Regions from separate parts of the Psychrobacillus sp. NPDC058041 genome, predicted to be linked through region 1. Evidence: predicted binding sites of a transcription regulator. Region 1 holds the regulator's gene; the other holds the start of a gene.
The links. Region 1 encodes CtsR, which represses protease genes until heat stress. Its sites were predicted from a motif close to ATGGTCAATAAAGGTCAAACA; they were not measured.
Positions count from the first base shown of each region.

Region 2: a site for CtsR is predicted at 1,841-1,861, ahead of ACFVR1_RS00565 (ATP-dependent Clp protease ATP-binding subunit). Genes of this name have one in related genera too.

Region 1 is NZ_JBHVRO010000007.1:160,567-164,787, forward strand. It holds gene ACFVR1_RS12895 (ABC transporter permease) at 1-49, shown strand, start outside; gene rsgA (ribosome small subunit-dependent GTPase A) at 405-1,412, shown strand; gene ACFVR1_RS12905 (GNAT family N-acetyltransferase) at 1,435-1,884, shown strand; gene ACFVR1_RS12910 (CtsR family transcriptional regulator) at 2,054-2,521, shown strand; gene ACFVR1_RS12915 (UvrB/UvrC motif-containing protein) at 2,543-3,088, shown strand; gene mcsB (protein-arginine kinase McsB) at 3,078-4,172, shown strand; gene ACFVR1_RS12925 (ATP-dependent Clp protease ATP-binding subunit) at 4,169-4,221, shown strand, end outside.
Region 2 is NZ_JBHVRO010000001.1:127,223-131,443, forward strand. It holds gene ACFVR1_RS00550 (prolyl oligopeptidase family serine peptidase) at 1-561, shown strand, start outside; gene ACFVR1_RS00555 (metal-sulfur cluster assembly factor) at 610-918, shown strand; gene ACFVR1_RS00560 (Crp/Fnr family transcriptional regulator) at 1,044-1,739, opposite strand; gene ACFVR1_RS00565 (ATP-dependent Clp protease ATP-binding subunit) at 1,963-4,101, shown strand.

The DNA of each region.
Region 1 (4,221 bases):
TTTAGTTATTAGTTACTGGTCTTTTATAAAGAGAGATGTAACTGCATAAATTTTTGTTGACATAATGTTAATACTTATAGTATTCTGAAAACAACTTAAGGAAAGGAGTGAGGCATTATGGCTAATGTAAATAAAAATCCACGAATCAGTAAGTTCATGATGTCCCACTCTATATGTCTCTAAAAAAGTAAGGTTTCTTACTTTTCTATTTGATATGCTTCTTTACTAATGACCGGGAAACCATGACTGCTGATTTGTGCAGTCATGGTTTTTTTATTGTTTAGCTTCGATGCCTTACCTCTTTGGGTAGACATAGGCATTGCCGCTATTCTACCCAAAATTAGGAGGAAGTTAAATTGAATTTAATCGAAAAATATGGTTGGAATAATAAATGGGAAGAAAAAATGCTCGGTAAAGGAATTGCGGGTCGCATTTTACTTGAGCATAAACACTTATATCGAGTTATAACAAATGAAGGAGAATGGCTATGTTCTCTGTCAGGGAAATTCAAGTTTGATCATGGTCGAGAAGAATTTCCCGCGGTAGGAGATTGGGTGGTACTGGAGCAAATGCCTGGAGAAGAAAAAGGAATTATTCAAGAAGTCCTTCCACGCAGTTCTCAGTTTTCAAGAAAAGTAGCTGGTCAGACAACAGAAATACAGTTAATCGCTGTCAATGTTGATTATGTATTTCTTGTGATGTCTCTTAATCACGATTTTAATGTACGTCGTTTAGAACGGTATTTATTAGCTGCATGGGATTCAGGTGCAACACCGATTGTAGTGCTTACAAAAAAAGATACTTGTGATGATTTGGCCTATTATATTAATGAGGTGGAGTCTGTCGCTTTTGGTGTAGATATTTTTACGGTGAGTAGCGTAACGGGAGAAGGAATTGATGAACTTTCGGTACTGTTATCAGCTGGTAAAACAGGAGCGCTATTAGGTTCTTCAGGTGTGGGTAAATCATCCTTAATAAATGCATTATCTGGAGAAGAAGTAATGGCAGTTAACGATATTCGGGAAGATGACAGTAAAGGTCGTCATACAACGACACACCGTGAATTATCATTGCTTCCGAGTGGTGGCCAATTAATTGATACACCTGGAATGAGAGAATTCCAACTATGGGAAAGTAGTGAAGGCGTAAGTGCAAGTTTTAAAGATATTGAAGAACTAGCGGATGAATGCCGCTTCCGTGATTGCAAACATCAAAAAGAGCCAGGATGCGCTATACGAGAAGCAATTTCAACAGGTTCACTCAAAGAAGAACGATATAAAAACTATTTAAAGCTATTAAAAGAGCTTGCGCATATTGAAAGAAAAAATGATATTGTCGCTCGAAAAGTAGAACGAGACAAATGGAAGCAAGTGGCCAAAATACAAAGAAGTAATTATAAGAAGAAAAAATAATTGCTTTTAAAGGAGTAATTAGATGATAAAGAAACTCCTTCACCAAGATGAAAAAGTTGCTGCGGAGATTTTAGAAATTCAGGTACCTGCATATAAAATAGAAGCAGAGTTAATCGGATTTAATGGAATTCCTCAGCTTCAAGATTCTATTCATGACATAATAATCTCAAAGGAAATTTTTATCGGATATTATGAAGAGTCGCAATTGACCGGTTTTATATCATTTATGAACACTGATGAACTTATAGATATTTGCAGACTTGTTGTACATCCGAACTTTTTTCGTAAAGGAATTGCATCCATATTATTAAAGCATGTATTAGAAATCAAAAAGGCAAGTCAGCACATTGAAGTTTCAACTGGAGCGAAAAATACTCCTGCTATTCAATTGTACGAACGTTTCGGATTCAAAAGAAGAAATGATATTGAAATAGAACCAGACTTCTTTATTACACAGTTAATATACAAATAAAAGATTTGTGGAATACAAATGACCTCATTGAAGCAAGCTAACTACTAACCATTCGGTTAGTAGTTTTTTGTTTTTTTCGTTACAAATCATATCAATTGCACATCTAAAATTTTCTCGCTATAATATAGTCAAAGTTAGTCAAAGTCAGTTTGCGAGAAGAGGTGAGAAGATGAAAAATATATCTGACATAATTGAAGGTTATTTAAAGTCTATTATAGAAGAAGAGAGTAAGGGGCAAATTGAAATAAAAAGAAGTGAAATTGCAGAAAAGTTTCAATGTGTTCCTTCTCAGATCAACTATGTGATAAATACCCGTTTTACCCAAGATCGCGGTTATTTAGTGGAAAGTAAGCGCGGTGGTGGTGGATATATTCGAATTCTCCGCGTTCGTGCGCATACAAAGGCTGATTTGATTGAGCATATAATACAGAGCCTAGAAAACGGAGCATCGGAATCAATGACGGAAGACATAGTGTTCAGATTAATTGACGAAGAGGTAATCTCTAAACGAGAAGCGAAGCTCATTCTAGCTGGGCTTAATAGAACAACTCTTGCAATTCCACTACCTGTAAGAGATGAATTACGCTCACGAATATTATGTGCCATGTTGCTAACATTAAAGTATGAAATAAAGTGAAGTTAAACGGGGTGTTGAAAAGTGATTTGTGAAAATTGTAAGCAAAGACCAGCTAAAGTAACGGTTACGCAAGTGCATAACGGTGAACACTTTGAAAGACATTATTGTGAGAATTGTGCTAATAGTCTCCACCCGTTTTACGTAGAGTATAAACAAGATCCGTTATCTCTGCACCAGCTACTATCAAACTGGTTTAATCATGCAGAACAACAACCAATACATCAAAAACAAGATAGACCAAAATTAGTTTGCGATGAATGTGGTTGGTCTATCCAACGATTTTTAGATGAAGGAAAATTTGGATGTGCCTCCTGCTACAATAGCTTTCGTAACCAGTTACCGAATGTACTAAAACGATTGCATAACGGAAACATTACACATATAGGTAAAGCACCAGGAGCACTAGGCGAAAAATTAGAACTGAAAAAAAGGATTGAAGCTATTCGTTTGCAAATGAAGGACGCTATTGAAACTGAACGATTCGAGGAAGCTGCCAAGTTAAGAGACGAGGCAAGAGAACTTGAGAGTAGGATTGCTTCTGGAGGTGACGAAAAGCATGTCGATTGAACGTTTTTTAGATAATTCTCCTTCTAGCTGGATGGCTGGTAGTGGAGATCATTCGGATATTGTAATGACTACAAGAATTCGTTTGGCTAGAAACTTAAATGGCTACAGATTTCCTCTAGCATTTACTGAGGATGAAGCGCATAAAATTGACCATTCAGTTTCGGCCACACTTTTAGACGCAGATGAAGAATTACAAATGAACTTCTCCTCTATTCAAATAAAAGATTTATCCGAATTAAGTCGGCAAGTATTAGTTGAAAAGCATCTAATTAGCCCTAAGCTTGCCAATTCACCGATGACCGGGTCGGTTTTACTGTCCGACGATGAGTCAGTTAGCGTGATGGTTAATGAGGAAGACCATATTCGAATCCAATGCTTGTTTCCTGGGCTTCAGATTCAAGAAGCCTACGCGCAAGCGGATACAATCGATCGAGTATTAGATAAAGAATTACCATATGCGTTTGATGAGCAATTTGGTTATTTAACAAGTTGTCCAACTAACACCGGAACTGGATTAAGAGCATCTGTCATGATGCACTTACCAGCTCTAACAATGACAAAGCAAATGAACAGAATCGTTACAATCATCTCCAGATTAGGGATGGTTGTGAGAGGAATTTACGGTGAGGGTAGCGAAGCCCTCGGGAACGTTTACCAAGTATCTAATCAAACTACATTAGGTAAAACGGAAGAGGATATTCTTTCGGATCTTCAAAGTATTACGGAACAAATCATTCAAAAAGAAAAAGAATCAAGAAGTGCACTATTAAATCATTCTGCCAATACACTAGAAGATCGGTTATATCGATCATTGGGAACTTTGTCATTTGCACGTATCATCACGACAGAGGAAGCTGCTAGATGTCTGTCTGACGTACGTCTAGGAATAGATATAGGGCTTATAGAAGATGTAGATGTGACTATTTTGAATGAATGTATGGTTTTTATGCAACCAGGATTTTTACAACAATATGCAGAAACCACTTTGAATGCTTCGGAACGGGATACGTTTCGAGCAAAGTTATTAAGGGAACGGTTAAAAATGGGAGAAAAACCGAAAACAAAAGGAGAGGAACTTGCATGATGTTTAATCGATTTACACAAAGATCTCAAAAAGTATTACAACTAGCACA
Region 2 (4,221 bases), on a different contig from region 1:
GATGAAAAATTAGACCAAATAGAAATAAGTCTTCGTTTTTGGGAAACTGTTTTAACTTCCATTGAGGAAGTAGGAAAAATAAAAGAGGAACTCATGGAACGTGGATTTTTGAATGACCAAAAAATTGGTATTGGTGGAACGTCAATGGGTGGTATCACGACACTTGGTTGCTTAACCGTTTATCCTTGGATAAATGCTGCCAGCATTATGATGGGAACTCCAAGTTATGTTCAATTAGCGAAAGCACAAATTGAACAAATCGAGCAAAAAGGATTTCAAATTCCATTGAATTCAAAGGAAAAAGACGATATGTTCCATACCTTATCTACATTCGATGCTTCCATTCATATGGAGAAACTATCAAATAAACCATTGTTTTTTTGGCATGGAGTAAAAGATACTGTAGTACCTTTTGAGTCAACTGCTCTTTTTATTGAGGCTTTTGAAAAACAATTCGGAAATGAATATCTTGTTTTTATGAAAGAAAAATCGGCAGGGCATGCAGTTAATCGAAAAGGAATGTTAGCTGCAACTAAATGGCTTGCAAACAATTTGGCATAACGAGAGTACTTTGTTATGATGAAGAAAAGTAGTAAGGGGGTTTATAAAATGGATCAAGATATGAAAGATAGTATGATGAGTGCACTTGAAAATGTAATCGACCCTGAATTAGGGATAGATATTGTAAACTTAGGATTAGTATATGATGTTGAGTTAACAGAGGAAGGAATTGCAACTGTTACGATGACTCTTACTTCAATTGGGTGTCCAATGGGACCAATGATTGTAGACCAAGTAAAAACGGCACTAGGTGAATTGCCTGAAGTAAAAGAAACAGAAGTTAATATTGTTTTTAATCCACCATGGTCGAGAGAAAATATGTCTCGTTATGCCAAAATTGCACTAGGTATTCGATAAAAATATCGCTTAACCAACAAAACAAAGGCAATAACACGATATTGCTAACTATAAATATTTATCACGTATAAATTAGGGAAACTCTTATTGTGAGAGTTTCCCTAATTTTTATTAAAAAAGTATTTCTAATCTATCCGACAAATATGCAGTGGACAATTATCACACTCAATTTCTTTTCTTAAAAAGTTTAAATCGTTAATTGTTATAAGTCCTTTATTAAGTTCAATGACACGAGACTTTTTAATATCGTTTAACATTCGATTTACAACTTCTCTACTAGTTGCACATAGGTTAGCTAATTCTTGATTGGTCAAATAGTGATCTATAAGGATGCTTCCATCCTCTTGGGTAATTCCATAAGTATTAGAAAGACGAACTAGTGTTGAAAAAAGAGCTCCCTTTTTTCCATGTAAAAGTAAATCTCGAAATCTTGTCTCGTTTTTTAAATGATTTAATTGAATAAATTTCATCCATTCCATCATAAGTTCAGGAGAAGTGCTTAAAAACTTTTCTAGTTGAGATCGAGAAAGGGATACAATTTTTGTAGGCTCTATAGTATGAGCAGATACAGAATGATAAAGAGTTTCACAAAAAACAGATGTTTCCCCAAGAATACTTTGTGAATTAGTAATTTTTAGTGTGAATATTCTACCGCTTTCCGTATCTTTCGTAATTCTTACAGAACCTTCTAAAACATAATATACTTCATCGGAACGTTCTCCTTCATGAAATATCGGACGGTCTTTTTCTATTTTATTAATGGAACCAAATTGTTCAAATAATGAATAAATCCCCATGAATAAAGGAGTATTCTCGTTCATATAAAATCACAACCTTTCCACATAAAACAATAATAGCATAATAAACCTATTCTTATAATCACTTTTCTTTACAAATTATATGAAGAAATATTATAATTGAATTAGTCAAAGAAGGTCAAACTTTTAATATTTATGCTGTAAGTATTCCAAAACACATTTCAATGCCTACAGCTGGGTTTGACAGATATTAAACCGAGAAGTAATAGTTAAGGAGATGTTTGGTATGCAAATGAGGCAACAAGACGAAAAAAGTCCGTTAGAAACATATGGACGTAATTTAGTTACTGCTGTGAAAAATGGAAAAATGGATCCTGTCATTGGGCGTGATCAAGAAATTAGAGACGTTATTCGTATATTATCTAGAAAAACAAAGAACAATCCAGTGTTAATAGGAGAACCTGGAGTTGGGAAAACAGCAATTGTAGAAGGTTTAGCTCAAAGAATTGTGCGAAAAGATGTTCCAGAAGGATTAAAAGAAAAAGAAATCTTTGAACTTGATATGAGTTCTTTAATTGCAGGTGCGAAATATCGTGGAGAATTTGAAGAACGACTACAAGCTGTATTAAAACAAGTGAAAGATAGCGAAGGTCAAATTATTTTATTTATAGATGAAATTCATACAATAGTAGGAGCAGGAAAAACAGACGGAGCAATGGATGCAGGAAATATGTTAAAACCTATGCTTGCACGTGGAGAATTGCATTGTATTGGAGCAACTACATTAGATGAATATCGGATGTATATCGAAAAAGATCCAGCTCTCGAAAGAAGATTCCAGCAAGTACTTGTAAGAGAACCATCTGTAGAAGACACGGTTTCTATTTTACGTGGACTAAAAGAACGCTTTGAATTACATCATGGAGTTCGCATTCATGACAGAGCAATTGTTGCAGCTGCGGAATTATCTAATCGTTATATTACGGAACGTTTTTTACCGGATAAAGCAATCGATTTAGTTGATGAAGCATGTGCAATGATTAGAACAGAGATTGACTCGATGCCTCAAGAGCTTGATGAAGTCACAAGAAAAATGATGCAGCTTCAAATTGAAGAACAAGCGTTAATGAAGGAAAAAGACGCTGCAAGTAAAAAAAGACTTGAACAAATACGTAAAGACTTGAAAGAATTAGAACAATCCTCAAGTGAAATGCGTAACAAGTGGCAACAGGAAAAAGAATCAATTCAAGTTATTCAACAAAAAAGAGAAGAACTTGATAGATATCGTCGAGAATTAGAAGACGCAGAAAACAAGTACGACTTAAATAAGGCTGCCGAGCTTCGTCATGGGAAAATTCCTACATTAGAAAAAGAACTTCAAGTATATGAACAGCAAGTAAACGAGGAAACAGAATCTCGCTTATTACGGGAAGAAGTAACTGCTGAAGAAATTGCTTCTATCGTTTCTAGATGGACTGGAATTCCAGTTACAAAATTAGTGGAAGGTGAACGGGAGAAGCTTCTTCGTTTAAAAGAAACACTTGGTGAAAGAGTAGTTGGACAAGACCAAGCTGTGCAATTAGTAACAGAAGCTGTATGGCGTGCACGAGCTGGCATTAAAGATCCTAGAAAACCTATTGGATCTTTCTTGTTTTTAGGTCCAACAGGTGTAGGAAAAACAGAACTAGCCAAGTCGCTCGCAGCAAATTTATTTGATTCAGAAGAGCATTTTATCCGAATTGACATGTCTGAATATATGGAAAAACATAGTGTATCCCGGCTAGTTGGTGCACCTCCTGGATATATTGGATATGAAGAAGGTGGCCAATTAACCGAGGCGGTACGTAGGAACCCTTATTCTGTAGTACTATTAGATGAAATCGAAAAGGCACATCCAGATGTTGCTAATATTTTATTACAATTAATGGACGATGGTAGAATAACAGATAGTCAAGGTAGAATAGTTAATTTTACAAACACTGTCGTAATATTAACTTCTAATATTGGCTCACAATATCTTGGAAATGCTACTGGGCTTATTAGTGAAGAGGAAGAAAGCCTCGTAATGGCTTCTTTAAGGGAGCATTTTAAACCAGAATTATTAAATCGTTTAGATGACATCATTATGTTCCACTCTTTGACCACACAACATTTTGAAAAAATTGCTGAGAAATATGTCAAACAACTTCAAGATCGTGTCCGCGAACAAGAAATTAATTTGCAAGTGGATGAAGAAGTTATTAAATGGATTGTAGCAGAAGGTACAGATGCTGCATTTGGTGCAAGACCACTAAAACGATTTATTCAAAGAAACTTAGAAACTGCAGTAGCGAAACAGTTAATCGGGGGGACAATTCTTCCTGGCAGTACGATTAAAGCAACTATTGAAGATGGTCAACTAGTCATCGCAACAATAGCAAAATAGTACTTTCAAATCGCAAAATAGAGGATTTAAATCGCAAGAATGATTTACAGAATCACAAAATATATAGTATTTGCAGTGACACTAATATAAAACAGCTCCCGCATTTTGATTGCGAGAGCT